2 regions of the Pseudoalteromonas sp. B131b genome follow, and region 2 is predicted to be linked to the other one. Evidence: predicted binding sites of a transcription regulator. Region 2 holds the regulator's gene; the other holds the start of a gene.
The links. The regulator sigma-54, encoded in region 2, starts transcription at its own class of promoters, with help from an activator protein. The targets are predictions, from matches to a motif close to GTTGGCACGNNNNTNGNNT.

Region 1: a site for sigma-54 is predicted at 6,999-7,017, ahead of P4S65_RS18000 (amidase family protein). Genes of this name have one in related genera too.

What each region holds. Positions count from the first base shown of each region.
Region 1 covers NZ_JARLUZ010000002.1:2,881-18,013, reverse strand. Annotated here, with positions in the region: gene P4S65_RS18035 (purine-cytosine permease family protein) at 1-669, opposite strand, end outside; partial or broken gene P4S65_RS18030 (HAD family hydrolase) at 1,044-1,714, opposite strand; gene P4S65_RS18025 (catalase) at 2,142-3,668, shown strand; gene P4S65_RS18020 (ankyrin repeat domain-containing protein) at 3,768-4,283, shown strand; partial or broken gene yddG (aromatic amino acid DMT transporter YddG) at 4,338-5,259, opposite strand; gene P4S65_RS18010 (TetR/AcrR family transcriptional regulator) at 5,707-6,360, shown strand; gene P4S65_RS18005 (putative 4-hydroxy-4-methyl-2-oxoglutarate aldolase) at 6,364-6,846, shown strand; gene P4S65_RS18000 (amidase family protein) at 7,184-8,389, shown strand; gene P4S65_RS17995 (gamma-glutamyltransferase family protein) at 8,386-9,969, shown strand; gene P4S65_RS17990 (sulfite exporter TauE/SafE family protein) at 9,957-10,781, shown strand; gene P4S65_RS17985 (pyridoxal-phosphate-dependent aminotransferase family protein) at 10,785-12,014, shown strand; gene P4S65_RS17980 (allantoate amidohydrolase) at 12,028-13,311, shown strand; gene P4S65_RS17975 (hypothetical protein) at 13,450-13,752, opposite strand; gene P4S65_RS17970 (DUF1272 domain-containing protein) at 13,796-14,044, opposite strand; gene P4S65_RS17965 (2OG-Fe(II) oxygenase) at 14,038-14,337, opposite strand; gene P4S65_RS17960 (glucan biosynthesis protein) at 14,636-15,133, opposite strand, start outside.
Region 2 covers NZ_JARLUZ010000001.1:208,009-223,141, forward strand. Annotated here, with positions in the region: gene P4S65_RS01025 (calcium/sodium antiporter) at 222-1,190, shown strand; gene P4S65_RS01030 (KpsF/GutQ family sugar-phosphate isomerase) at 1,194-2,165, shown strand; gene kdsC (3-deoxy-manno-octulosonate-8-phosphatase KdsC) at 2,166-2,717, shown strand; gene lptC (LPS export ABC transporter periplasmic protein LptC) at 2,714-3,268, shown strand; gene lptA (lipopolysaccharide transport periplasmic protein LptA) at 3,258-3,800, shown strand; gene lptB (LPS export ABC transporter ATP-binding protein) at 3,797-4,522, shown strand; gene P4S65_RS01055 (RNA polymerase factor sigma-54) at 4,592-6,091, shown strand; gene hpf (ribosome hibernation promoting factor) at 6,118-6,405, shown strand; gene ptsN (PTS IIA-like nitrogen regulatory protein PtsN) at 6,410-6,862, shown strand; gene rapZ (RNase adapter RapZ) at 6,882-7,727, shown strand; gene P4S65_RS01075 (HPr family phosphocarrier protein) at 7,771-8,043, shown strand; gene mgtE (magnesium transporter) at 8,145-9,503, shown strand; gene P4S65_RS01085 (hypothetical protein) at 9,560-9,844, shown strand; gene P4S65_RS01090 (hypothetical protein) at 9,877-10,110, shown strand; gene P4S65_RS01095 (YgiQ family radical SAM protein) at 10,293-12,470, opposite strand; gene P4S65_RS01100 (GGDEF/EAL domain-containing response regulator) at 12,581-14,773, opposite strand; gene P4S65_RS01105 (hypothetical protein) at 15,039-15,133, shown strand, end outside.

The sequences.
Region 1 (15,133 bases), on a different contig from region 2:
CGTCCATATGGAGGAGTCGCCTATGGTCATAAAGTCGCTAAAGCTACTTAAAGAGGTAGAACCTAATACATGATTTGAAAGCTCAGGGAATAACGCGAACGAGCCTGCAATAAATATAACAAATAGCCACGGCGCACACAGCTTTGAAAAGTCAGCAACCGTAGAAAAGCCATACATCGCAACAAATACAACAATAGATCCAACAGCTAAAACAATGGCTACAAACCAAAAGCTATTTGGATACCAATCAAGTTGCGCAGGTATATCAAACAAAAACCGCACGGCGGTGGAGGATACCGTGATCATAGCGGCCGATATAACACTAAAAATAACCACGTTAGCCCAGTTATAGAGCTTGGTCATTGAGTTACCAGCAATTTTGTTTAAGTAGTTATATAAACTTAAGCGGGTTTCTACTGCAATGGGTGCAGTAATCAGCCACCAAGAACACATTGCTAACAGGTTACCTATTAATAAACCAAGTAGAATGTCGATGGTTGAAGCGCCTAATGCAACAAACGTTGCACCAATAACAAATTCAGTAGCCGCAACATGTTCGCCAGCGTATAGCCCTGCAAAATGCTTCCAGCCGTGAAGCTTATTATTAGCAACAGGAAGTTGCTCTTCGTTTACATCTTTAAATGTTTGTGTGTGTGGACTCGTTGCCATGGTATTTCCTATTGTTAACAGCAAAATATTTGATACCAATCTGCATAACTATTTGAATAATTTAACGAGTTAAATTACCCCATAACGTCGTTAAAAATTTTATATTTAGAACAACTAGATATAAAAATTTTTGCCTAGTTACAGTGCAATTTTCTTATCGTTAAATAAACCCCATATTCAAGCAGATTGGTATAGTACCTAAATACTTTGCCTTTTATAATTTGGCTTATAAACGCATGATGTTTTGCCATGTTTTGTTTTATTTTTAGTAAAGCAAAACCATCTACATTTATATTTTGCGTTTGCTTGCCTGTCAGTGTATAGGCGAGCAAATCACGTTTAAAACTTTGTTGATTTAAAAAGCCGCGTGTTTACTACTTTTTAAGTGCAGGGTATGCACTAAAAAATCTTGCCAATGCGTTAAATGATCAACATTTGGGTAAGCACTGTGTACATGATTAACAGAGCCTTGCATATGTTGCCCACCGCTGTAATGCAGTACTTGCATATTGGCGTCAATTCCTGCGTTTACGCCTGCTTTACTGTCTTCAATTACTAAGCAATGCTCTGGCTTTACACCCATTTGTTTAGCTGCATGTAAAAATAAATCGGGGGCTGGTTTGCCACGCTTAACTTCGCTGCTGGTAAAAACCGTATCGCTAAAGTACTTGCTTAAGCTCACTACGCTCAACGCTTTTGCGGTGCGTGCTGGGCTGCTGCTAGTAGCTATACAAATAGGCACAGCTAAATTGTTAAGTACGTCTTTTATACCGTCAGTCGTGGTTAGTCCGGTTTCAAATTCGTTTAACAGTGCCTCGCGGTAGTCACCTTCAAAGCTTTCAGGAAGAGTGACATTAAATGCATCCGCTATTTTTTGGCTTACTGTTTTAAAGTTGCAGCCTAAAAAGTGTTGCTGTACATAAGCGCGGTCAATCTCAACGCCTTTTTCAACAAGCATATTAATGAGTACTTGTGCGCTTAAAATTTCGCTATCAATAACAACGCCATCACAATCAAATATCACTAGCTCAATATTAGTATTCATCTTGTCACCTTATTCAAACTGTTTGGTTTAGCTAATTTAAGCATAACGAGTTAAGCGCGATTAATATTGTGCAACTTTTTAGTACAACCCAACCATGGGCATAAGCCCACAGATTGGGCATATTCCCTTTATTGCGCGAATATGTCAACACGCTGTAAGTATAAAACGCACTAACGTGGTGAAAATACCGCCAGATAAAACTAAACACCTTTGTATTTAATAAATTTTATAAAAGCATATTGTGACTAAGGTCGTAGTAAAAAAATTACATTAATGTAAAAAGTGTATCTGCAAATTCATTTCATCTGTTTTACAAATCACATCAATCTAATTAATCAGTTTTACCGAAGTTAATAAAATTAATACTATCGTTAACAGATTAACAGCCTGCACCACTGCCGGCACTTTTAAATAGATGAGGTCGACAATGAATACTCAAATAAACAAAACAAAATTAACACTCACTGCACTGGCACTTGCAATAGCATTACCGGCAAGCGCAGCAACAACTCTTACTAAAGATAACGGCGCGGCTGTTGGCGACAACCAAAATTCAATGACTGCTGGCGAGCGCGGCAGTGTATTACTAGAAGACGTGCAACTAATTCAAAAACTGCAACGCTTTGCACGTGAGCGTATTCCTGAGCGTGTTGTGCATGCTCGTGGTACTGGCGCACACGGTGTGTTTGTAGCATCAAAAGAGCTAGATGATTTAACAATTGCAGCACCGTTTGCACAAGCTGGTAAAGAAACAGACGTATTTGTTCGTTTTTCATCAGTAATTCACTCAAAAGGCAGCCCAGAAACACTGCGCGATCCACGTGGCTTTGCAACTAAGTTTTACACAGACCAAGGTAACTGGGATTTAGTAGGTAATAATTTACCTGTGTTCTTTATTCGCGATGCAATCAAATTTCCAGACATGGTTCACTCTTTAAAACCATCTCCGGTTGATAACATTCAAGATCCTAATCGCTTTTTTGATTTTTTCTCGTATGAACCAGGTTCTACACAAATGCTAACGTGGGTTTACAGCGACTACGGTACACCAGCAAGTCTTCGTAAAATGGATGGTTGGGGTGTACATGCATACAAAATGATTAATAAATCGGGTGATGTTAAATACGTTAAGTTTCATTGGGTAAGCCAACAAGGTATTGATAACCTTGACGCAAAAGAAGTAGCTAAAGTGCAAAGCCAAGACTTCCAACACTTAACACGCGACCTTTACAGCGAAATTGGTAAAGGCAACTTCCCTAAGTGGGATCTGTACATTAAAACGCTTGATCCGTCGCAGCTTGATGATTTTGATTACAACCCATTAGATGCAACAAAAATGTGGTTAGACATTAAAGAAACTAAAGTAGGAACAATGACCCTAAACCGTATGCCAACTAACTTCTTCCAGTCTACAGAACAAGTAGCAATGGCACCGGCAAACATTATTCCAGGTATTGAGCCATCAGAAGACAGACTATTACAAGGTCGTATGTTTTCTTACGCTGATACACAAATGTACCGCCTGGGTGCTAACCACCAGCAACTGCCAATTAACCGTGCAAAAGTTGAAGTGGTTAACTACAACCAAGACGGCGCAATGAATATTGGTAACACTACAAGCAATGTGAACTACCAGCCAAGCCAAGAAAACGTAGCTGAAAACCCAATTGCACGTAGAAGTAACACAGAGCTAAAAGGCTTTGTACAACAAGCTGCGATTAAAAAGCAGCAAAACTTCGCGCAAGCAGGTGTTATATACCGTGGTTTTAGCAAGCAAGAACGTACAAACCTAATTAATAACCTAGCAGGCGATTTAGGCAAAGTGCAAAACAGCAGTGTTAAACACAAAATGCTTAGCCACTTTTACAAAGCTGATAGTGAGTACGGTACACGCTTAACTAAAGCTGTAAACGGCGACCTTAAAATGGTTAAACAACTAGCAGCTAACTTATAAGCAACTAGTTAAAAGCAATTAGTCCCAACTAAATAGCTATTTAAACCACAACCATGAGGAAGGAATAAACCCCTTCCTCTTTTATAAGAGGCAATGGTTATGCGTAATTTATTAATTATAGTCGCTCTATTTCTGAGCTTTACCAGTAGCGTTTACGCTCAAAATACGTCAGATACACAAACACCCAGTACGCAAGTTGAAAACCAACATTCTGCAAAAACTCAATACGATAGCTTATTTGCTTATTACTTTGCCGCAGCACGCACAAACGACACAGCTGTAATAGAGCAATTTGTAGATGCTGGTATTCCTATCGACAGCTACAACAACAAAGGCTACACCGCGTTAATGATTGCCACTTATCACGGTAATAAAAACACGGTTAACACGCTTTTACACTTAGGTGCCAATGCCTGTTTAGAAGATAACCGTGGCAACACAGCGCTAATGGCCGCTATTTTTAGAGGTGAATTTAGTATCGCTAAAACGCTCGTATCACTTGATTGCGACAACGCGCATCAAAACAAAGCCGGTCAAACAGCCGAGCAATTTGCACAAACATTTGGTCAACAAAAAGTTATAGAGTTACTAGCGCAGGTAAATAATGCAAAATAATCTGCTCGCAACAAAAAGCCCTAAAATAATAGGGCTTATTTTTAATAATTAGTCTTATGTTGCAGACGCTATTTGAGGTTGTTTAGGCTTTTCTCGCGTTACAAAGTAGCAAATTAGCGAGCCCACTGTTACCAGCACAACCCCTTGCCAAAACGAAGCACTCAGCGTAATAGATAAATACAACGCCGAAATAATAGTAGAAAACACCGGTGTAAAGTACGAAAGCGTTCCCAAAAGCATTAAGTTACCGCCAATAATAGCTTGATTCCACAGTGCATAACCGCTCCCCACGACTACACCAGCTAATAGCAATGTTATGCTTGAGCCCAGTGAAAACGTTAATGGCGCTTCATTACTAAAACCATATTGCGCCCACTAAACTCATTGCCGTAACAGCAAAAAATAACGTAATGGCATTTTTACCATTACTCAGCTTTTGCGTTACTACGCAATAAATAGCCCATATAAACGCTGCAGCTAATGCCATTAAGTAAGTAGCAGGATTATCAGCAAAGTTAGTAACAAGCGTATCGAGTGACATTTTTTGATCGCCCGTAATACACCAAGCAACGCCTAAAAAAGCAATGATCATGCTTGGGTAAACCCAGTAACTTACTGTTTTACGAACAATAATAATAGAGAGCAATATAGTCAGCGTGGGCCATAAATAATTAATAACCGCCATTTCCATTGCCTGATGACGGCTATTTGCCATACCAATAGAAAGCGCCAAACAAATTTCGTACGATACAAATAATAAAGTACCTACTCCCAAGTAACGTTTCGAAAACCCACTAAACTTGGGCACTCCCATAACCAAAATTAAAAATATCGCACTGACAGAATACATAGCCGCAGCACCACCAATGGGGCTAAACAACTCAGAAATATCCCGTAGTAATGCAACTAAGCAACTCCACAGTAATATTGCAGCAACTCCATATAGTGTATATTTATTTTTGCTTATAAAGTCCATTTACCAACCTAAAAGTACTACTCGTAAATTTGAAACTAAACTAACAGTAATTATTTAATTAAACAATAAGGGTCTGTTGTTCTTTCAAGGTTAAATTTGCAGCAGCCTGTTTGGTATTTAGGCAAGGCAGAGCCTATATAGTGTGGTTATTCCCCATTAATGGGCGATAACGTAGCATTAATGCCAAACAGGCGCTGCCCAAAGGGTTCTTCCTAGGGGCTACTTACTCTTTGTTGCTCGGTTTTTACTTAGCCCACTAGGTTACAAATCTCGCGCCGCGATTAAATAGCCCCTAGTTTGAACAAATTTTAATCCGCAAAGATCAACAGACCCTAAAGTTAATAGCTTAAACCTCTCGTTTGTTTTTAGCATTCACCCTTTTTAGTAATTGACCTTTTGGTCAGTAAAGCTACAATCAATCAATACGTTAAACACGCAAACTTTATAATGACCACACAAATAAAGCCAAATAAAAAAGAAGTCACACGCGAGAAAAACCAAAAACTAATTTTAGATGCCGCCGAGCAATTGTTTTCGCAATTAGGTTACGACGGAGCAAGTATGAGCATGGTTGCTAAAGAAGCGCAGGTGCCAAAAGCTAATATTTTGTATTACTTTAAAAGTAAGGATGGTCTGTACGAGTCTGTGATTGACCGCATAATAGCTAATTGGAACTTAGGGCTTGATAACGTCACAATTAACGACGATCCAGCTACCGTGCTTTATAACTATATTAAAAGCAAAGTAATACTGGCCGTAAATCAGCCAATGCAATCTCGCTTATTTGCCAGTGAAATACTGCGCGGTGCACCCTATTTACAAAACTACTTTAGAACCAATACCCGCCCTTGGGTTAAACAAAAGGTTGATGTACTTCAAGCATGGATGGACGCAGATAAAATGGATAAGGTTGATCCCTACCATTTGCTCTTTACTATTTGGTCTACCACGCAATATTACGCCGACTTTCAGGCTGAGGTTTTACTCGTAATGAACAAATTAGAGTACGACGAAACCGATGTGGCACAAATTACGCAATCAATTGCCCACATAATTTTAAAAGGTATTGGTCTTAAAATACCTGAGCAAAGTGAGACTTAACCCATGACATCCTTTACTACACCCGATTTATTTGACGATCATCGCGATAACGTGCAAGTAGCAGACAGCGGCCTTTACCACTTTGGTAAAAAAACCACGTTTTATGGCAAAGTAGTTACCGTTACCTGCCCAGAAGACAACTCTTTTGCCGCCGATATATTGCATGAAAATGGTAAAGGTAAAGTGTTAGTTATAAACGGGTTTGCGAGCAAACGCTTTGCGTTTATAGGCGATATTATGGCTGAGCGTGCCCTAAATAATGGCTGGGAAGGCGTAATAATAAATGGCTGTTGCCGAGATATTGAGATACTTGCCACGATGAACTTACCTGTAATGGCGCTAGGCTCTACACCGCGTAGTACCTTAAAGCGCGGCTTTGGTGATAAAAACCAAGCTGTTACCATGCTTAGCACCACTATTGAACCTAACGATTGGGTTTACGCCGATATTAACGGTTTAATCATCAGTAAAACGCCCCTTATTTAGCACTCAAAACCATATAAATAGAGACCAACTTGGTGCACCTACGCACCAAGTTGGTTTGTTTTAGCTCATTTTAATCTCACTATTTCTACAGCCCACATTTACAAACCTCATACAACCCAATAAAACCTGACCAGTTGGACAAGATTTTAATTTATGGCATTCCTCTTGCTTAGGTTTTAAACAATATAATAAGCTAAACGATTAAAAAGCGGATCAGGCTCTGTAAAATAAAAACAAGATGTTACGCAGTGAGCTGAAAAATAATAAAAATTAATCCGTCTTTTTAATCACTCTAAATCTGAACTGCTTGGTCAGATTTTTTATAACGAGTGGTGATATGAGTACCAAAAATAATAATACGACCGGTATTTTTTGTGACCATGGTCCTACCCTGTGGCAAACAAACCAATCTGGTCTACTTGCAAACAATCGCTTAGCTGTAAAAGATGTATTTGCAGTAAAGGGCGAGCGTAACAGCGCAAGCAACCCACACTGGTTTAAAACAGCTAAACCGGCTCAAAATACGGCAAGCTCGGTTACTAAGCTCATGACCGCTGGTTGTAACTTTATAGGCTTTACCCACACAGACGAACTGGCTTATAGCTTAGAGGGTAATAATATACATTATGGCGCTGCGCAAAATCCTAAATTAAAAGGGCATGCCTGCGGTGGTTCGAGTATGGGGTCTGCTGCATCCGTTGCTGCAAACTTAGCTGATATTGGCTTAGGCACCGACACTGGCGGCTCAATTAGAATACCCGCCAGCTATTGTGGTTTATATGGCATAAGGCCAAGCCATAACGTGGTTGAAAAAGACGGCCTAATACCGTTGGCTCCGCCTTTTGATACCATAGGTTGGCTTACCCAAAGCGCCGAGCTATTAAGCGATGTAGGTAATGTACTGTTACCAAATCAAGCTATTAATAACGTTGATACCTTAGTTATTTGCGAGCCGTTATTTGAACTCGTTGACCCTGCTTTACAAGCCCCACTTAAAAAATTGCTTGAAAAAACCAAGCCTAATTTTAAACACCATAAAGAATTTGAACTACCTAACAGCAGCTTATTAAACGAACTGGCTGATAGTTTTAGAATACTGCAAGGGCGAGCAATCGCAAAAACGCATAAAGATTGGCTTCAATTGCAGGGGCAACTTCCCCAGTTTGCGCCAGCAATTGCGGCACGTTTTAATATGGCGCTTGCCCTAACTGATCAAGAAGAACAAGAAGCACTAAAAGTACAAACCCAATGGCAAACACTAATAGCTAAAAACCTAAATACAAACAGCTGTTTATTTTTGCCAACCACACCCACAACCGCACCTAAATTAGGCGCCGACACAAGCGCCTTACGCATGCAAATTATTACGCTTTCGGCAATTGCAGGGCTTAGTGGCTCAGCGCAAGTGCATTTACCGCTGGCTGATTTAGCAAATGATCATCCGTATGGTTTTTCATTAATGATGAGCCACGGTAACGATAAAAGCCTACTTGCTTGCGTTAAGCACCTAGCTGCACACTTTAAACAAGGCACAACGGCATGACCACACACAACATTGCATTTACCGCATCTCATTTTTCGGCCACTGAGGCGGGTATAAATATACTAAAACAAGGCGGTACAGCTACCGAGGCTATGGTAGCGGCTGCCGCTGCGATTAGCGTTGTATATCCACATATGAACTCAATTGGTGGCGACAGCTTTTGGCTTATCGATAACCCAAACCAAAAAACGCCTACCGCTATTGACGCCTGCGGCCGCGCAGCAACTAATACAACGCCCTATAACTCGCTCACACAAATACCAGAGCGCGGCGGATTAAGCGCACTGACTCAAGCGGGCACAATACGCGGCTGGCAAAAAGCGCTTGAACTAGATGAGCATGCAGCACTACCACTGTCAAAAATTTTAGCACCCGCTATTGAGCTTGCGCGCGAGGGCTTTACCGTAACAAAAAGCTTGCAAGCAGGCTGCGAAAAACTAGCCGCTGCTAACAATACCAATGACGCATTTAAAAACCTCTTCATACCCAATGGCAAGCCCTTACAAGCAGGCCAGCATTTTAAAAACCCTAAACTTGCAGCAACGTTTGAATACCTAGCAAAGCATGGTTTAAACGTATTTTATGAAGGCGCACTTGCCAACTCATTTGCCGCCGACTTAGCAAAAGCAGGCAGCTCAATTACAGCAGGTGACATTGCAAATACTAAAGCCGAGGTAGTTACTGCGCTAAATGCAAACCTCAGTGGTATTGATTGCTACAACTTACCCGCGCCAACACAGGGCGTGCATTCACTACAAATAATTGGTTCCGTAAATAAGTTAAAGCATTTAGCTAAAACCGATGCCGACTGGACGCACTTAATTGTTGAGGCAACTAAGCAAAGCTTTACGCATCGCCCTACCCTTTGGGCTGACCCTGATGTGTTAGGGGATGATTATAAAAACGCACTAACCGATAATCGCTTAAGCGAACTTGCTAATAATATTGATATGAGTAAAGCCAAAAAATGGCCATTTAACGCAGAGCCTGGCGATACTGTGTGGATGGCAGCCAGAGATAAAAACGGGCAATTAGTCAGCTTTATTCAAAGTATTTACTGGGAATTTGGCAGCGGAATATTAATGAGTGAAGGCGGCTTTGTGTGGAATAACCGTGGTTTAAGCTTTAGTTTAAACAATCAAGATACCAACGCCCTTGCTCCAAATAAAAAGCCCGCTCATACACTTAACCCAGCAATGGCAAAGTTTAGCGATGGTCGTCGACTTGCTTACGGAACAATGGGCGGTGAAGGGCAGCCACAAACTCAAGCCGCTGTTTTTGCAGGCTACGCGTGGCGAAATAAATCAATAAAACAAGCAATTAGCGACCCTCGTTGGTTACTTGGACGCACATGGGGCGATACAAGTACAAATTTAAAAATTGAAAAAGGGTTAGTTTTTCATATAGAACATGAATTAAATCAACGTGACCACGATTGGGTAAGCGTTGATAATAATAACGAAATGATGGGGCACGCTGGGGCGATTTTAGATACACCTACAAGCCTTGAAGCTGCAACAGATCCTCGTTCAGATGGACGTGCAACAGTAACTACAGCAGGAACACAATGTCAGAAATAATAAATCAATGGCCAATTATAGTAGCCTTAATAGCAACCGGTATTTTTGCCGGTATTTTAGCAGGACTTTTTGGTGTAGGCGGCGGTATTGTTATCGTCCCTGTGCTGTATTTTTTACTGCAAGGTTTTGGCGTAAGCCCAGAGTCGGCAATGATGATAGCCACCGCTACATCACTTGCAACCATAGTACCTACTTCGCTTTCATCTATTCGCTCGCATCATAGCAAAGGGAATATTGACCTTGCGCTAATAAAATACTGGGCACCATTTATTTTAGTTATGGCCGTTGTAGGCAGCTACTTAGCGCACTCAATACGCGGTAATGCACTGGTACTTATGTTTGCCTGTATTGCTATTTTAGTCAGTTTAAACATGTTATTTAGAGCCGGCGCACCCGCGCTTGTAAAGCAACTGCCAGGTAAATTTGGTCAAGGCGTTATGGCAAGTATTGTAGGTGGTTTGTCGGTAATGATTGGCATAGGTGGCGGCACTATTGGCGTACCTATGCTAAACGCATTTAATGTACGCGCCCATGTTGCAGTAGGTACTGCAGCCGTTTTTGGTTTATTGATTGCGCTACCTGGCGTTATTACCTTATTAAGTATTGGCACAACGCCAACCGATGCTCCCCTTGGTACTTGGGGATTGGTAAACCTCCCTGCCTTTTTTCTTATTATTCCGCTGACTATTTTATTTGCGCCTATTGGCGTAAAGATTGGTAGCAAACTGGATCAAAAACAACTAAAACGCGCCTTTGCCGTTGTCTTAATGATAACCGGCGTACGCATGCTTATTCAGACTCTGGGAGCCTAAAATATGTTTAATAACACGCAAGTTCAAACCTTAAACCCACCACAGCGTTTATTAATGGGACCAGGCCCAATTAATGCCGACCCTCGTGTTTTACGTGCTATGTCGGCGCAGCTTATAGGTCAATACGATCCAGTAATGACCGGTTTTATGAACGAAACCATGGCACGTTACCGCGAAATTTTTAAAACAAAAAACGAATGGACCATGCTAATAGATGGCACATCGCGCGCTGGGATTGAAGCCGTACTGTGCTCTATTTTGCGCCCAGGCGATAAAGTATTGGTGCCAATTATGGGGCGTTTTGGGCATTTACTGGCTGAAATTGCAGAACGCGTTGGCGCAAAGGTGCACACAATAGAAGTACCGTGGGGCGAAGTATTTACCCCTGAACAAATCGAAAAAGCCATTGTTGATGTAAAACCCCATGTGCTTGCCATGGTACAAGGCGATACATCGACCACCATGAACCAACCTCTTGAGCATATTGGCGATATTTGCCAAAAGCACGATGTACTATTTTATTGCGATGCCACCGCATCCATTGTGGGTAACGAACTTCCTGCCGATGAATGGAAACTCGATGCACTTTCGGTTGGTCTGCAAAAATGTTTAGGCGGACCGTCTGGTTCAGCACCTTTAACACTCAGTGACAAATGCGCCGAGTGGATCCAAAAACGTAAGAAAGTAGAAGCAGGTATTCGCACTGCCGATCATACCGACGGCACAGAGCCATTTGTACGCTCAAACTACTTTGATTTAGGCATGATAATGAATTACTGGGGCGAGGAGCGCCTAAATCATCATACCGAAGCCACCAGCATGTTGTATTGCGCCTCAGAATGCGCCCGCATAGTCATTGAAGAAGGCGTAGATAACTGCGTAGCGCGCCACAAATTACACGGCGATGCCATGCTAACAGGCATTCAAGCGCTGGGCTTAAACGTATTTGGCGATTTAAGGCATAAAATGAACAACGTACTGGGTGTTTATATACCCGAGGGCATTAATACCGACCACGTACGCGGACAAATGCTAACCGATTTTGGTATTGAAATTGGCACCTCGTTTGGGCCACTGCATGGCAAAATTTGGCGTATTGGCACTATGGGTTACAACGCCCGCAAAGATACCGTACTACAAACACTTGCAAGTTTAGACGCTTGCTTACATGCCAACGGTTACAAAGGCCCTAAAGGCGAAGCCGCCATTGCAGCCCTTGCTCACTATAAATAAAAAAGGATTTAGCATGACGATTGTAAGCCCACAACACAGCCCTTTATTAGATAAAGAACTTGCTGATGAATACGCAACACGTGCTTTATCTCGCTGTAAAACTCTCAGCGCACTATCGCAAATGCAAGGCGGTATTCACCGCGTGTACTTATCAAAAGAGCACAAAGAGTGTAACGCCGTTACTGCATCATGGATGGTTGAGGCGGGCATGCAATCGTGGCAAGACGAAGTGGGCAACCTTTGGGGACGACTAAAATCATCAAACCCCCATGCTAAACGTTTAATTATAGGATCGCACCTAGACACCGTACCAAACGCAGGTGCGTTTGATGGTATTTTAGGTGTACTACTGGGGATAGAAATTGCAGCGCTTGCACATAAGTTAAAGCTCGACCTGCCCTTTCATTTAGATGTAGTGGGCTTTTGCGATGAAGAAGGCACCCGCTTTGCCACCACTTTAATTGGCTCAAAAGCCCTCGCTAACGAATTTGACCCACAGTGGCTAAACATTGAAGACACAAACGGCATAACTATGCGCCAAGCCATGCTCGACTTTGGCCTAAACCCTAACGACTACGCAAAAGCTGCACTTAATAAAAACGAATTACTAGCTTACTGGGAAACTCATATTGAACAGGGCCCGGTGCTCGAATCGGTTAATCAGGCGCTAGGCGTTGTAACTGCAATCGCAGGAGCAAAACGCGCCATGCTTACCCTAACAGGGCAAAGCGGTCATGCGGGTACAACGCCAATGGACTTGAGGCAGGATTCATTAGCAGGCTGCGCTGAATTAGTAACCGAAATTGAAAAACTAGCAAGTAATGCTAAAAATGGCGAAGTTGCCACCGTAGGGCAAATACAATCTCGCCCTGGGGCTACAAACGTGATTGCAGGCAAAACAACCATAAGCCTAGACGCACGCGCACAAAGCGACACAGATCTCGCTAACTTATTAAGCGCCATACAAAGCAGCGCACAATCTATAGCAAGCAAACGCAATTTAACGCTTGATTGGCAATGGACGCATGCCGCCGATGCCGTAGCGTGCGACACCACTATTCAGCATTTGTTTTCAAGCGTATGTAAACTCAATAACCAAGCATCGCCTTCACTTGCCTCAGGCGCAGGGCACGATGCAATGGCAATCGCTCCTATTTGCCCTGTTGGCATGTTATTTATACGCAGCCCTGGCGGTATAAGCCATCACCCAGCAGAAGCAGTTATCGACAGCGATGTAACAAAGGCACTCAGTGTAATGTACAGCGCGCTTTTACTTTACGTGAAAGAGTATGAGTGATTTTAAGGTAATCGAGTAAACCAAGTATATTAACTTGGTATGCTTAGGGGCTTAAACCTCCTCAAAGTCATTTGGAGGTTATTACTGAAGGCAGGTAAATGCAGGAAAACATAGGAATATACGTTATTTAAAGTAGCTTTATCGGGCTGCCCTTTGCTCTTTTAGGCTAAGGCGTTTATGTGAGCTATATACATGTTGAATGTTTGTACCATTGACCAAATATGCATCCATTTCAACGGTAATTAGCCCCGATAATGGCTTGATTTCTAGAACACCCAACTCACCTAAATTTGCAGATAGCAAAGTATTCTTGCTAAAAGCGAACAAAGTTTTGTCAGTATCTCGTAAGTCACCATTTACATATAATTTAGCACCACTAAACCAAGCGTTAATTATTTTAACTTTGATTGACTTAACAGTAAATTCAAAGGATTTTCTCATCAGACCTCCATACCCAGAAATGTAATTATTATACTTTATGTTTTTATGTGTTTGGCGCACAAACACTTTCTTTTAGCACCCGCTTAGTCGATGCTGGGTAATTTTTTAGTGCAGCCAAAGGGCGAATTGGTCGCTGCACCAAATTACCTGAGCAGTTTGAGCACACGTTATTTAATACCGTTTGAGCACAGCCAGAACAAAATGTGCATTCAAATGAACAAATAAAAGCCTCTGTGGACTGTGCAGGTAGATTCTTATCACAACATTCACAATTAGGTCTTAAATCTAACACTTAGAGCTCCTTCTTATCCACCCAATACTGAGTAAATATCTATTACCTTTTATAACTTTTGATACCTGATGCTCACTTACATCAGGCCGGAATAGCTTAACCCGCTTTGTTTCAAATATCGGATCACTGCAAATAAACTCACCACCCAAATCTGCTTTTTTAAGCACTATATTCAATCGATAGTGTTTACCAGATTCAACTTTGTCTGTGTGTGGTGCTATTTCACTTCCTTGTGGGAATTTAAGCAAATATGTATCAAATTTAATTGGCCACGTAGCACCACAAATCAACATTTTATCGTAGCCTGATTTTTGCCTACCTCGCTCCCAACAAAATAATTTACTCAAAAAAACATACAATCCCTCAAAACAGCTAACAAACAGTAAGTTAACTCGTTTTTTTATTTTTATTGATAAACAAACCATAGCCGAGTTCATATTTTGATTCAATCGTTTACTGTATTTTACGTGGGATATAAAAGGGAGTTTTAATGGTGTTTTGATTGGCGTTTTAAAAGACATTATGGTGGCTATAATTACCTAGAAAATCAAAATATAGCCACCCGTTTTACTTTAATGCTTATTTAAGGTCTTATTTAATCGTTACCTTTGCATCAGTTACCCATGTTTCAGTTATAGCTTCATCATTTTTATCAACTAAATACGCGCGTATGTTCACCGGATTGTTGTTAGCTTGTTTGTAGTCAAACGCTAATCGCCATTGGTTTGTACCAACTACCGGATAAACTCCAATAGGTTCTAGTATTTCACCATTGCTGGCTTCAACAATCGGCTTTATACCACTTTTGTTATCTAAGCCTTTAAATACTGGACCTTCAAAATCAATCACCATTTTGTTAACGCCTTCAGGGATTGGCTGGCCGGGGATCCCGCCTAAGCCTTGGCGAGTATTTACAACGCTTGCAAGCGTTTTTGATTTTGGATCGAGTGGACGCCACTCAATATCATAAGAAAAGGTAAACTCGTCGCCTTTGCGCGCCTCTTTTTCGGGCACCCAGTAGGCAACAATGTTGTCAAACGTTTCATCTTTTGTTGGAATCTCGATTAACTGAACTGCGCCTTTGCCCCA
Region 2 (15,133 bases):
GGAAAAAACAATTCGTAAGATTTTGTAATACACTTGCAAAAAGGAGTATAAGACTCGTTTATAACGGCTTAACTGCAGCTTAAGGTGCTGATATAAGCGCCTTAAAATATTATTCAACAAGTTATTGTAATTAGAGTTGACCTGACTCTTTTATTTATACTTTCACCTTTGCTTTTGTTACTATTCGCGCCATCTGTATTTTGAATAACTGGCTTAATATAATGGTTACCTCGTTTGTTATTTTAATTCTTGGTTTTGCGGCTCTTGTTTGGAGTGCAGACAGGTTTGTTTATGGCGCAGCGGCACTTGCAAAAAACTTTGGCGTACCAACCCTAATTGTAGGCTTAACTGTTGTGGCAATGGGTTCGTCAGCCCCAGAGATGATGGTTTCCGCTTCTGCAGCGCTCGCAAATAAAACAGATACTGCAGTTGGTAACGCTGTCGGTTCAAACATAACAAACATTCTACTTGTGTTAGGTATTACAGCGTTATTTAGACCTCTGTCTGTATCTTCAAGTACATTAAAACGCGAAATGCCACTGGTCTTGCTGATATCATTCGCTACCTGGTATATTTTTTCAGACAATTATTTTTCATTAGCCGAAGGTGTCGCCTTACTTATTGGCTTTATCGTGTTTATAGGCGGTTTGATTATTATTTCACTGCGCGCAAAAAACCAAGATGACCCATTTATAACAGAAGCCTGTGACGACGTACCTAACGATGTACCAACTAAAAAAGCGGTATTTTGGTTAGTTATTGGCATGGTTCTACTCCCTGTTAGCTCACATTTTTTAATTGGTTCCGCAGTCGACATAGCTAAATACTTTGGCCTAAGCGATCTAGTCATTGGCTTAACTATTATTGCCATTGGCACGAGCTTACCGGAGCTTGCAGCTTCAATTGCCGGTGTATTAAAAAATGAAGATGATTTAGCTCTAGGCAATATTGTTGGTTCAAACATTTTTAATATATTGGCTGTGTTACCGCTCGCAGGTATTATTAATCCATCCATTATCGATCCGTCAGTAGCGAGTCGAGATATACTCATTATGATTGGTGCAACATTTGCTCTTATCATCATGTCATTGAACTTTAGAGGCACCCAACGCATCAATAGAATGGAAGGTGGCTTATTGCTTATCGCATTTTTGGGCTACCAAGGGTACATTTTTAGTCAAGTAGGGTAAATAATGACGACGCTGAACTTTATCGAACAGGGTCTTCGCGTTCTCAATATTGAACGCCAAGCACTTAATGACATAGCGCAATATGTAGATGAAAATTTTCATCACGCATGCCAATTAATGTTTGACTGCGAAGGTCGAATTATTGTTATTGGCATGGGTAAATCAGGCCACATAGGTAATAAAATTGCAGCAACACTTGCAAGTACAGGAAGCCCTGCCTTTTTTGTACACCCAGGCGAAGCTAGCCATGGCGATTTAGGAATGATCACCAAAAACGATGTTGTCATGCTTATTTCAAACTCAGGTGAGACGAGTGAAGTTTTAAATATTATCCCTGTTTTAAAACGCCTTGGTGCAAAAATAATCGCCATGACAGGCAATACTAAATCGACCATGGCAACACATGCAAATGTACATGTATGCATTAAAGTAGAAAAAGAAGCATGCTCTTTAGGGTTAGCACCAACGGCGAGCACTACAGCGACTCTTGCTATGGGCGATGCGATGGCAGTGGCTCTGTTAGAAGCTCGTGGTTTTACCGCCGATGATTTTGCGCTTTCTCACCCTGGGGGCAGTTTAGGCAAACGATTATTACTAACCTTAAAAGATGTTATGCACAGCGGCGCAAATACACCTATTATTAGCGTCTCACAAACCGTAAAAGATGCACTTATTGAAATGTCAGCCAAAGGCCTTGGTATGACAGCCATTGTTGATAAAAGTAATCAGCTAGTGGGATTATTTACCGACGGTGATTTACGCCGTATTTTAGAGCAAAGACTAGATATTCATACAACACAAATAGACCTTGTTATGACTAGGTCATGCACAACAGCTACACAAGATATTTTAGCTGCTGAAGCGCTTAATATAATGGAACACAAACGTATAAATGGCTTGATTGTTGTTAATGAGCAAAACCAGCCTATTGGCGCACTAAATATGCAAGACTTATTAAAAGCAGGAGTATTATAAATGCAATTTGAAGAACTCTATCAACCGCTGAGTGCTGATGCAAAAGCACGTGCTAAAAAAGTAAAACTACTTATATGCGATATTGATGGTGTATTTTCTGATGGCCGAATTTATCTTGGCAATCAAGGTGAAGAGCTCAAAGCATTTAATACAAAAGATGGTTTTGGCATTAAAGCGCTTATAAACAGTGGCTTTGAAGTGGCTGTTATTACTGGTCGCCATTCGCAGATAGTGCAACAACGTATGACCAGTTTAACAGTACAACATATTTATCAAGGTCAAGAAAACAAGCTTATTGCTTACGAAGAGCTAAAAAACAAGCTTCACCTAAGTGATGATCAAATTGCCTACATTGGTGATGATGGCCCCGATATGCCGGTAATGGAATTAGTCGGGTTTGCCGTTGCAGTTAACGATGCTCACCCACTAATCAAGCGTTTATCACATTACACGACACAGATGCTGGGTGGTTTTGGCGCAGTGAGAGAACTAACCGACTTACTTATGCTAGAGAACGACAAACCACTTACTAGCAAAGGTACTAGTTCATGAATACAGCGCGCATAATTTTAAGCGTTTTATTCATCAGCTGTATGGTTTGGCTTTGGTACCCTTATTTTGCACAAACAAATATGACAGCTCAGGTTGAAGCTGAAGTTATCGCTAAGCCTGATTATATTGCTATTGAGCTAAAACAAACGGCCTATGATGAAAATGGTAAAATTAATCATAAAGTTACAGCTGCTAAAATGGAATTATATCAACAGTTAGGCTTTACCTTTTTTGAAAAGCCCATTTTCACCTTATATAACGAAAAACAAACATGGCGAATAAATGCAGACGAAGCAACGTTATATGAAGGAAAACAATTAATTTTAGAAGGTAACGTGGTTGCCAAGAATCTTACTGATAATGCAATGATAGACAAGATTAATGCGGATAATATTCAAGTAGATATAAAACTACTCACGATGCGTTCAGAGCAACCCGTTATTGTTACGGGACCCAATTTAAAGATCACCGGTAAAGGCCTTGAAGCCGATTTAAAAACTGAAGTGATAAAACTTATTAACCATACGCGAACTATATATTATGACCAATAAAATTTCAAAAATACTTATTATTCCGACACTTATACTAGCTTTCAACCTTAGCGCTGCTGAACAAGCGATTCAACCTGCAGCGAATCAAATATCAATAAGTGCCGACAAACAAGAAGGCCAATTAAAAGAAAACGTCGGAATTTTTGAAAAAAATGTTGAGATTATTCACGGCAACCGCCGTATTACAGCCGACCGTTTAGAAGTACATAAACGTGATGAATTAGGCGATAATAAACAGCTACTAATTGCAACTGGTAGCCCTGCATATTTCGAAGAAAAACAAACTGACGGCACTATAATGAGCGCCAGCGCAAACGAAGTTCGTTATGATGTAGCTAAACGATTTTTAACCCTTATTGGCGATGCACAAGTATCGCAAGCGGGTCAAAAAATAAATGCCAAGAGTATTACTTACGATATACAACAGCAATTAATTAGCGCTGAAAAAGACGAAAACTCAACCGATCGTGTGCATACTATTTTAGTACCTATTGAGACTAAAAAAGAAAAAAACGATAAAGGTCAGCCATGAGTACATTAAAAGCAGAACTATTAGCTAAAAGTTATAAAGGCCGTGAAGTTGTAAAAAATGTAGGTCTGGAAGTAAAGGCTGGCAGCATAGTCGGGTTACTTGGCCCTAATGGTGCAGGTAAAACCACAACGTTTTATATGATTGTAGGCCTTGTACCTAGTGATAAAGGCAAGATTTCTATCGACGATAACGATATTACTCTTTTACCTATGCATAGTCGTGCTAGATTAGGCATTGGTTACTTACCCCAAGAATCATCAATTTTTAGAAAGCTTACTGTTTATCAAAACTTAATGGCTATTTTAGAAACACGTAAAGAGCTAAATAAGCAAGCAAGAGAAGACACACTTAACAATTTATTAGATGAATTTAGTATTCAGCACATTCGTGATAGCCAAGGTATGGCATTATCAGGAGGCGAGCGTCGCCGAGTTGAAATAGCGCGAGCACTAGCCGCTGATCCTAAATTTATATTGCTTGATGAGCCTTTTGCTGGTGTTGACCCTATTTCAGTGTTAGATATAAAGAAAATAATAGAACATCTTAAAAATCGTGGTATTGGTGTGTTAATTACCGACCATAATGTAAGAGAAACTCTTGATGTTTGCGAAAAAGCCTACATAGTTTCTCATGGTGAGTTAATTGCATCAGGCACTCCAGAACACGTATTAAACGATAAAACAGTACGTGATGTTTATTTAGGCGAGCAATTTAGGCTGTAACATTTACGCCATGTCTTTAAGCATCTGCTAGTATTAATTATAACAACATAAAAGGATTGTTAGAGATACATGAGGCAATCATTACAGCTGCGCATGGGCCAGCAACTTACAATGACTCCACAGCTGCAACAAGCAATTCGCCTGTTGCAACTCAGTACATTGGATCTCCAGCAAGAAATACAAGAAGCACTCGACAGCAACCCCCTATTAGAGGTTGAAGAGCAAGATTACGCCGAAGATTCTGCTGGTAAAAACGAGCAAAAAGCAGATAACGACGATGTCACTGTTAGCGCAAATGCTGATGATGTTCCGAGCGAATATGAGCAAGACAGTGGTGAAGCACTTGCTAAAGATACGCTAAGTGATGAAATGGCTATGGATGTTAGTTGGGATGAATATATGAGCGCAGCCCCAGCATCATCATCAGGACCAATGCCTGAAGATGAATCTATATACCAAGGCTCCTCAACTGAAACGCTCCATGAATACCTAATGTGGCAACTACAACTGACTCCCTTTAGTCCTACCGATGAAGCGATTGCGATTGCGATTGTTGAAGCCGTCGATGATTCGGGTATTTTAACACTGAGCTGCGAAGAAATTTTAGAAAGTTTTAATCAAGAGAACGAAGAAGACAACGAAGTTGAACTTGACGAAATAGAAGCTGTTTTAAAAAGAATTCAATTGTTTGACCCTGTTGGTATTGCAGCACGTAGTTTACAAGAATGCTTATGTATTCAGCTGAACCAATACGATAAAGAAACACCCTATATTAATGAAACAAAAATGATTTTAACCGAGCACATTGATCTATTAGCTGCTCGCGACTATCGTACATTAATGAAAAAAACAAAGCTCAAAGAAGAAGAGCTTAAAGAAATAATGACTTTAATACATACTCTTAGCCCAAAACCGGCGGATACTATAGTTAGAGAAGAATCTGAGTATGTAATTCCTGATGTATCGGTGAAAAAAATAAAAGGTCGCTGGGTTGTTGAACTAAACCCAGATAGCATGCCTAAAATCAGAGTCAACAGCCAATATGCAGCAATGTCACGCACCGTTAAATCAAGTGGTGATAGCCAGTTTATTCGCTCGCATCTACAAGAAGCTAAATGGTTTATTAAAAGTTTAGAAAGTAGAAACGATACACTATTAAAAGTAACTAATTGTATTGTTAAGCAACAACAAGGTTTTTTTGAGCATGGCCCAGAAGCCATGAAACCAATGGTTTTAAATGATGTAGCAGAAATGGTCGAAATGCACGAATCAACTATTTCACGCGTAACAACTCAAAAATATATGCATACACCTCGCGGTATTTTTGAGCTTAAATATTTTTTCTCAAGCCATGTAAGTACTGAAAATGGAGGCGAATGCTCATCAACAGCAATACGCGCTCTCATTAAAAAATTAATCGCAGCAGAAAACTCAGCAAAACCATTGAGTGATAGTAAAATTGCAGATATATTAGCTGAGCAAGGAATAAAAGTAGCGAGACGTACAATCGCAAAGTATCGCGAATCTCTAGCTATTCCACCGTCAAATCAGCGAAAAAGTTTGATTTAAGACGCTAAACAAAGAGGGTAATGCTTATGCAACTAAACTTAACTGGTCGTCACGTAGAAGTAACTGATTCATTAAGAGATTATGTAAATACCAAATTTGCGAAGCTAGAAAGACACTCAGATCATATTAATAATGTTCATGTCATTCTTGATATAGAAAAATCAAACCAAAAAGCTGAGGCAACGATTCATGTAAGTGGAGCTGAGTTATTTGCCTCTACTGAACATCAAGATATGTACGCCGCCATTGACTCGCTGATTGACAAGCTCGATCGCCAAGTTATTAAACACAAAGAGAAGCTTGCTCGACACTAATATTATGAAATTAAGTTCACTTATATGCCAGGACTGCAGCAGAGCTGCGGTCCTTTTTAATAGTAAAAAAAGAATTTTAGAGTTCATCAGTCAACTTGCTCATGACAAGCTTCCATATCTTTCTCAACAAGATATTCTCAGCGCCTTAATGAATAGAGAAAAACTGGGAAGCACTGGTATAGGAAGAGGTATTGCAATCCCTCATGGGCGAATGAGCGGTGCAGAAGAGCCTTTAGCACTCGTATTAGTAAGCGAAACACCTATTAATTTTGATGCAATAGATAATCGCCCTGTTGATATATTTGTTGCTCTCATCGTACCTGATGGCGATAACCAGCAGCACTTAAAGACGCTCGCAACGATAGCTGATAAACTAAATAATAAAGATTTTTGTAAACAGTTACGCAGCGCAAAATCAGATACTGAACTGTATCAAGTTATTGTAGAACAATCGTAATTAACATAATGGGTGATAAATGGAATTAATTATCATAAGTGGCCGTTCCGGTTCTGGAAAATCGGTTGCTTTACGCGTAGTTGAAGATTTAGGTTATTATTGCGTAGATAATATTCCAATTAATCTGCTACCTTCTTTAGTGAGAAGTGTATCTGATAACTACGACAAAATTGCAGTTAGTATTGATGTCCGTAATTTACCAAAAGAGCAAGATGAATTTAACGATATCCTTGAATACTTACCTGGCTTTGCTAAACCGACTCTGTTTTATCTAGACAGTGAGGATCAAACATTAATTAAACGTTTTTCTGAGACTCGCCGTCTACACCCGTTATCAGTTGACTCATTACCTCTTGATTTAGCTATAAAAAAAGAAAAAGAACTACTCGATGTTCTCACTACTCGCGCTGACTATATGATCGACACGAGTGATTTAAGTGTTCATCAACTTGCTGAATCAATTCGTGAAAAAATTCTGGGTAAAAAAGATAAACAACTCATTGTTACTTTTGAGTCATTTGGCTTTAAACACGGCATTCCTAAGGAAGCTGATTATGTCTTTGATGCACGCTTTTTACCGAACCCACATTGGGAGCCAGAATTAAAACCTTTAAATGGCTTAGACCAACCCGTAAAGGATTACTTAGCCAGCCACAGCATTGTCCAAAAGTTCACTTGGCAAATTCAAACTTTTGTACAAACATGGTTGCCACATTTAGAGCGAAATAACCGTAGCTACTTAACTATTGCTATAGGTTGTACTGGTGGGCAACATCGCTCAGTATATTTAGCACAAACGATTGGTGAAAGTTTTTCGATGACACATCCAAATGTAAAAATCCGCCATAGAGAACAAGAAAAATAACTCATTCAAAATAATCATCTGTTCAGCTTAGGTAGAGTAACTTATGCGTTTAGAAGACACTTTTTTAATAAAAAATAAATTAGGACTTCATGCAAGAGCCGCTACAGTATTAGCGCAACTTGCAATTAAATTTGATGCCTCAATCATGATATATCAAGATGATAAAGAAGCGCCTGGGGACAGTGTATTGGCTTTAATGCTACTGGAAAGCAGTCAAGGAAAAGAGGTAAAAGTAGTGTGTGAGGGCCCTGATGCCGAACAAGCTTTACATGCCGTTGGTCAATTGATAGCACAACGCTTTAATGAAGAAGAATAGCACTTAGCTAAAAACCGAAACTAAGATAAACTAAATGTGGTTAATTACCCCATTAATAAACCTCCCTATCCATAGTTATATAAAAATCAATAAGGACGCCAATGCCTGAAGCTTTTGAACAAGACTATCCACTACAACAATTAAAACAAGTGACAAAGTCGCTTAACAGTGGTCAATTTGTTCAAGTTAGGCGGATGTTAGCAAAAACAGCTCCTTGTGATACCGCATTATTATTAGAGTCATCGCCGCATAAAATTCGCCGACTACTTTGGCAATTGGTTGACCCTGATGTACAAGGTGATGTTCTTGAAGAGCTTTCCGAAGATGTTCGTTTAGGCATTATTGCCCAAATGGAACCTGAGCACATTGCAGCCGCAACTGAAGACATGGGCCACGATGACTTAGGTGAAGTACTCCGTAGTTTACCAGACACCGTTTATAAAGACGTTGTCAGCGCGATGGATATTCAAGACCGTGAGCGTGCAACACAAGCACTTTCATATCAAGAGCGTTCAGCTGGCGCGCTAATGAACACCGATACGGTAACCATTCGTCCTGATGTAACGCTCGATGTTGTACTTAGATATATTAGGCTACGTGGGGAGCTACCAGAAGGTACAGATGACCTATATGTTGTTGATAAACACAACTGTTTTATAGGCGCTCTATCACTGAGTACGTTATTAACGAACCCACCTGAAAAAATTGTTCGCGATTTGATGGATGAAGATTGTGAATCAATCCCAATTTCAATGGATGAAAGTGAAGTCGCGCAACTATTTGAGCGCCATAATTGGATATCAGCACCTGTTGTGGATGATAACGATCAATTACTTGGTCGTGTCACTATCGATGATATTGTTGACGTAATTCGAGAAGATGCAGAGCATAGTTTACTAGGCTTAGCCGGTCTAGATGATGAAGAAGATACCTTTGCGCCAGTACTAAAAAGCTCTAAAAAACGCTCAGTTTGGTTAGGTGTCAATTTACTAACCGCACTTGCAGCTGCCTTTGTTGCTAGCTTTTTTGAAGGAACACTAGATGTTTTACCTATTTTGGCGGTACTAAACGGTATTGTCCCTTCTATGGGTGGCGTTGCAGGAAGTCAATCGTTAACGCTTGTTATACGCGGTATTGCGGTAGGCCATATAAACCAAACAAACCAACGTTTTTTAATGATGAAAGAACTTGCCATTGGTGCGTTAAACGGTATTTTGTGGTCATTATTAATTGCAGGTGTTATTGCCCTATGGCAATGGGACTTTATGCTTGGTGGTGTACTTGCCTTCGCTATGTTTATGAACTTAGTCGTGGCTGGTGTGGCTGGCGCAAGTATTCCAATAATACTTAAAAGAATGAATATAGACCCCGCACTTGCAGGGAGTGTGGTGCTAACCACTGTGACAGATATTGTTGGTATATTCGCCTTTTTAGGAACTGCTACCTGGTTGCTGGTATAAATTAGAATTTTTTGCAAATAACTAAAGTAAAAAATACTTAGGGTAAAGCAGCAATTATGACAACGAATATCAAGAATAAAAAAGTGACACCCAAAAAAACGCTAAAACAAAAAAGCGTATCCATATTAAAAAGTGTATTGGTATATAGCTCTATATTTTTCGTCATTTATACCGCCGTCAATTGGTGGCGGCAACCTGTCATGCCAGCAAATCCTCAATTACAATTAACAGATTATAAAGGGCAAAACATTGATCTAGCAGCAATGAGCCAAGATAAACCAACCCTTGTGTATTTTTGGGGAACTTGGTGCTCTATTTGTAGTATTACCTCCCTGCCATAAACGAACTCGCAAACGAGAATAATTATCCTGTCGTGAGCATCGCAATAAAATCAGGTTCTGATCAAGAACTACATAACTATCTAAATGATCATGGCTACAGTTTTACGACCGTCAACGATCAACACAGTGAGATATTTACCGCTTGGCAAGGGCAAGTCACGCCATCTTATATAATCTTAAAAGATAATAAAATGACGCAAGGGCTAACAGGTATTCAGCCGTTATGGTCACTTAAATTACGTTTGTGGTTATCATCAACGTTATAAGGAAGAACTGACTGCAAATATATAGGCACTAAATACGCGCAGCTCAAAGAGGGGCTCTAAAAGCTCACTCTTTATCATCTACAATAATATTGATAATAAAGAGCAAGGTTAACTCAACTTACGTATTACGAAGGCTGAAAAGCGCGTATCGCAATTAAACTAATAACTGGCAGATTGAATTACTAACGTGTACTTTGACGATTACCACCTACTTTTGGTTTAGTGTTTGCCTTTTTAAATTGGCTAAAACCGGTATGTCGCGTTAATGCTGGTCGCCCGCCTTTTTTACCGCCTTTACCTATTTTTTCATCACGCCCTTCTTCTGGCACTAAACAGTTAGGCCCTTTACCAATTAAATTAGCTTTACCCATTTTACGTAGTGCTTCACGTATCATCGGCCAACCTGCTGCATCATGGTAGCGTAAAATAGCTTTATGCAATCTACGTTGGCGAGCGCCTTTAGGTACTGGAACAACTTCTGAGTTGTTTTTTATATTACGTAAAGAGTTCATCTCTGTATGGTAAATAGTCGTCGCATTAGCCATAGGTGATGGGTAAAAATTTTGTACCTGATCAAGCTTAAAGTCGTTTGATTTAAGCCATAAAGCCATATTTACCATGTCTTCATCTTTTGTACCTGGGTGAGCAGATATAAAGTAAGGAATTAAATACTGCTTTTTACCGGCTTCTTTAGAGTACTTATCAAATAGTTCTTTAAATTGATCGTACGCTCCCATACCTGGTTTCATCATTTTTGATAATGGACCATCCTCTGTATGCTCTGGCGCTATTTTTAAGTAGCCACCCACATGATGAGTTACTAACTCTTTAACGTAACGAGGGTCGCGTACAGCTAGGTCATAACGAACACCTGAAGCAATCAATACCTTTTTAATACCCTTAACTTCACGTGCTTTTTTATACAAATCTATTGTTGGCGTATGATCTGTATCCATGTGTTTACAAATATCAGGATATACACATGATAAGCGTCTACAGGTACTCTCTGCCTTTTTGCTCGTACAGCGCAGCTTATACATATTCGCCGTTGGACCACCTAAATCAGAAATAACACCAGTAAAGCCGGGAACTTTATCTCTAATTTGTTCAATTTCTTCAATAATAGATTCTTGCGAACGACTTTGAATAATGCGCCCTTCATGCTCTGTAATTGAGCAAAACGAACAACCACCAAAACAGCCACGCATAATATTAACTGATGTTTTAATCATATCGTAAGCAGGTATTTTAGCATCACCATAACTTGGGTGAGGAATACGCTGATACGGCAAACCAAATACAGCATCCATTTCATGTGTTTCTAACGGGTATGCTGGCGGGTTTACCCAAATAGAACGATCGCCGTGTCGCTGAAACAGCGCTCTTGCACAACCAGGATTTGTTTCTTGATGCAAAATGCGCGAGGCGTGGGCGTACAAAGGTTTGTTAACACTTACTTGCTCATAAGCAGGTAACTTAACGTAGGTTTTTTCCCACGGTTTAGGTCGCGCAGGCTGAACCATAATTGGTTTTGCAGCTTCAGCTTTTAAATCAATACCGGCTTGTTTAAATTCAGATTTACTACAGCCAACATCATCCGCGCCATATGGGTTTGGAATAGGGTCGATTTTACCAATTTTATCAATAGCGGTAGAATCACTGCCACGCCAACCAGGTAGGGGCTCTTTTCGAATAACAGCCGTGCCGCGAATATCCTGAATCGTATCCATCGTTTCGCCCGCCGCAATACGGTGTGCAACTTCAACTAACGGGCGCTCTGCGTTGCCATAAATTAAAATATCCGCTTTTGCATCAAACAAAATACTACGACGTACTTTTTCTTGCCAATAATCATAATGAGCAATACGACGAAGGCTAGCTTCAATACCACCAATAACAATTGGGATACCTTTGTATGCTTCACGGCATTTTTGCGAGTAAATCATTACGGCACGATCGGGGCGTTTACCGCCGACGTTATCAGGTGTGTAAGCATCATCATGACGCATACGCTTTTCGGCAGTATAGCGGTTGATCATTGAATCCATGTTCCCAGCTGTTACACCAAAAAATAAATTCGGTCTGCCTAGCTCCATAAATGCATCTTTAGAGTCCCATGCTGGCTGGGCAATAATGCCCACTCTAAAGCCTTGCGCTTCAAGTACACGGCCAATTACCGCCATACCAAAACTAGGATGATCAACGTACGCGTCGCCACTGATAATAATTATGTCGCAGCTATCCCAGCCAAGTGCATCCATTTCTTCACGTGTAGTAGGTAAAAATGGCGCGGTGCCATAACATTCAGCCCAATATTTAGGGTATGAAAATAAGGCGCGCTTAGCTTTGAGTGTGCTCATAAATTTAGCCGTAGAATAACAAAAGGCGCGAATTATACCTTATAGCATTGTTTATATATACAACATTACAATGTGTGATGTGGCTTTAGCTGTAAAATCATAATTTAACTTTAATTATTTTGCTTATTAATAAACTCAATTAATTCGTGCTCAGGCATCGGCTTGGCATACATAAACCCTTGCACCTCATCGCACCCTAAATCTTTCAAAAATTTAGCTTGTTCCTGCGTTTCTACTCCTTCTGCAATCGTTTTTAAACCCAACTTAGCACCAAGTGATATAATCAAAGCAGCTATTGCACCTGTGTCATCATTTGGTAAACCTTTAATAAACGCCCTATCTATTTTTAATCTATCAATTGGTAAACTCTGGATATAACTTAAAGATGAAAAGCCTGTACCAAAATCATCAATAGCCACCTCAACACCTAATTTTTTGAGTTCTTGGAGTGTATTAATGACAGTTTCTAACTCATCCATAACCACACTTTCAGTTACTTCCAACTCTATATTTTTTGGCTGCACACCATATTTTAATAATGTATTTTTAACGGTTTGTGCATACCCTTTTACTTTAAATTGTGGAACAGATACATTTACTGCAATGCAAATATCTGCGCCGGCACTTTCCAATCGTTTTTGTTGCTGGCATGCTTGCTCTAATACCCATTGTCCTATATCAACTATTAGCCCTGCATCTTCAGCTAAGGGAATAAATACAGCAGGTGAAATATAAGTGCCATTTTCTAAAGGCCAGCGCAAAAGCGCCTCACAGCCAATTAATGATAGATCATTAAACGCCAATTGAGGCTGATACCACACCTCTAGTTTATTTCTAGCAAAATCATGCCTTAGTTGCCTAATAATACCGAGTCGCCATGCAATGGCGTCCTCCATATCAACGCAGTAATAAACACCTTCTTTATGTTTATTCTTTTTAGCTTGATTAAGCGCAATATAAGCTACTTTGAGGGTTTCAATACCTGTACTTTGAAAATCTTGCTGTTGACATAAACCAATTTTAAACCCCACCGGTAATATATGCTCTGCAGCACAAAATGAAATACTAAGTTTTTCGTTAAAGTCTGTAATATTAAATTCATTTTTAAGGATAACAAAACCAAATACATCAGCCCCAATACGTGATAGTAATTTAGCTGTTGGGTAAATTTCCTTTAAACGCTCAACAATAGCAATTAATAACTTATTACCAACCTCTTGCCCTAAACCATTATTAACATCCGAAAAATTCATTACATCAAGTAAAACAAGAAGGTAGTCATTTTTTTGTGGTTTTTGATAGCGCTCTATTCGCTCAATAAAATTAGTTCGATTGGAAATACCTGTCAGTACGTCTCTGTAAGCCGCATCTCTCAACTTAACAAATAGCCTAACGTTATCTAAAGCAATGCTTACATTTGCAAAAAATATTTCTGCAAATTGCAATTGAGTACGCGTTATCACTTCGTCGCATTCAATATAAATGGCTGCTTTTCTGTGCTTACTTCTTAAAACAAATGTAGCGCTAGTATCTGTATATTGATGTTTTTTTTGACTAAAAGACGCTTCTACTTCATTGTATATCCGACTATCAACCTCAGCTAAATTTTCTCCAAAGTATGTTTCATAGCGCGTGCAACCACCCAAGACTTGAATGTAATTATTACCATCTAGTTTGCTGCAAATTAAGCCTTTATCCGGACACTGTAAAATAACACTTAAGTGCTTTATAATTCTTCTGCACAGTACTTTTATGTCGGTCTGTCCTAAAATAGACTTCGAAGCCGATAAAATAGAGTCCATTGCTTTATGCTGGTACTCTAATTGGCCAATTTGTTCATATGAGCGAATTGCGGTAATTAAAGAGGTGACGAGCTTAGAACGTGTTAATTCCGTTTTTGTTTTATAATCATTGATGTCATATTCACGAGTTACTTTTTCTTCAGGTATGCTACCGGCTTGCCCCGTACGTAAAATAATCCTAACATGTTGGTTATTAAGCTCCTCACGGACCCGCCTTACAACCTGCAAACCTGCATCATCAGTTTCCATTATCACATCTAAAAAAATGACTGAGATTGAGTTTTTTCGAGATAATATAGCAATAGCTTCAGCACCAGAATAAGCATCATGAAATCGAAATCCAGCTCCTTTGTATTCCAACCCAGAGAGAGCTAATTTAGTTACAGAATGAATAGCAGGATCGTCATCGACGATTAAAATATCCCAACAATCAGAAGGCTCTGAGATGACTTCATCATGGTCTTCTTTTAAAAATAAAAAACCGCTCGATTCTGATGACATTCATGCTCCTATTAATAACAAGCAAAAAAACAACCAACTTAAAAACAATAACTTAGTAAAAATAACAGCTCAACATTCTCGTTAACACCTTAGTTAGGATTAGATTGTTTGAACTTCTAAGTTTACAGCTTTAGATTTAGATTTTGGTTTACAACTCTACTCATACTATAGTCTACTAATGGAAAGTTGTTATATTTTAAGTAAATAATTCAGTTAAGGCCTAATTATTAAATTATTAAAAACACTGTTAAAATGTCTCTTAATTTTGTTACTCACTATTATTATTATTGGCTTAATGCTTCCTCAAAACTATAGCGTCAATAAGACTATCGAAGTGAATGCAAGTATTCCTACTATCAA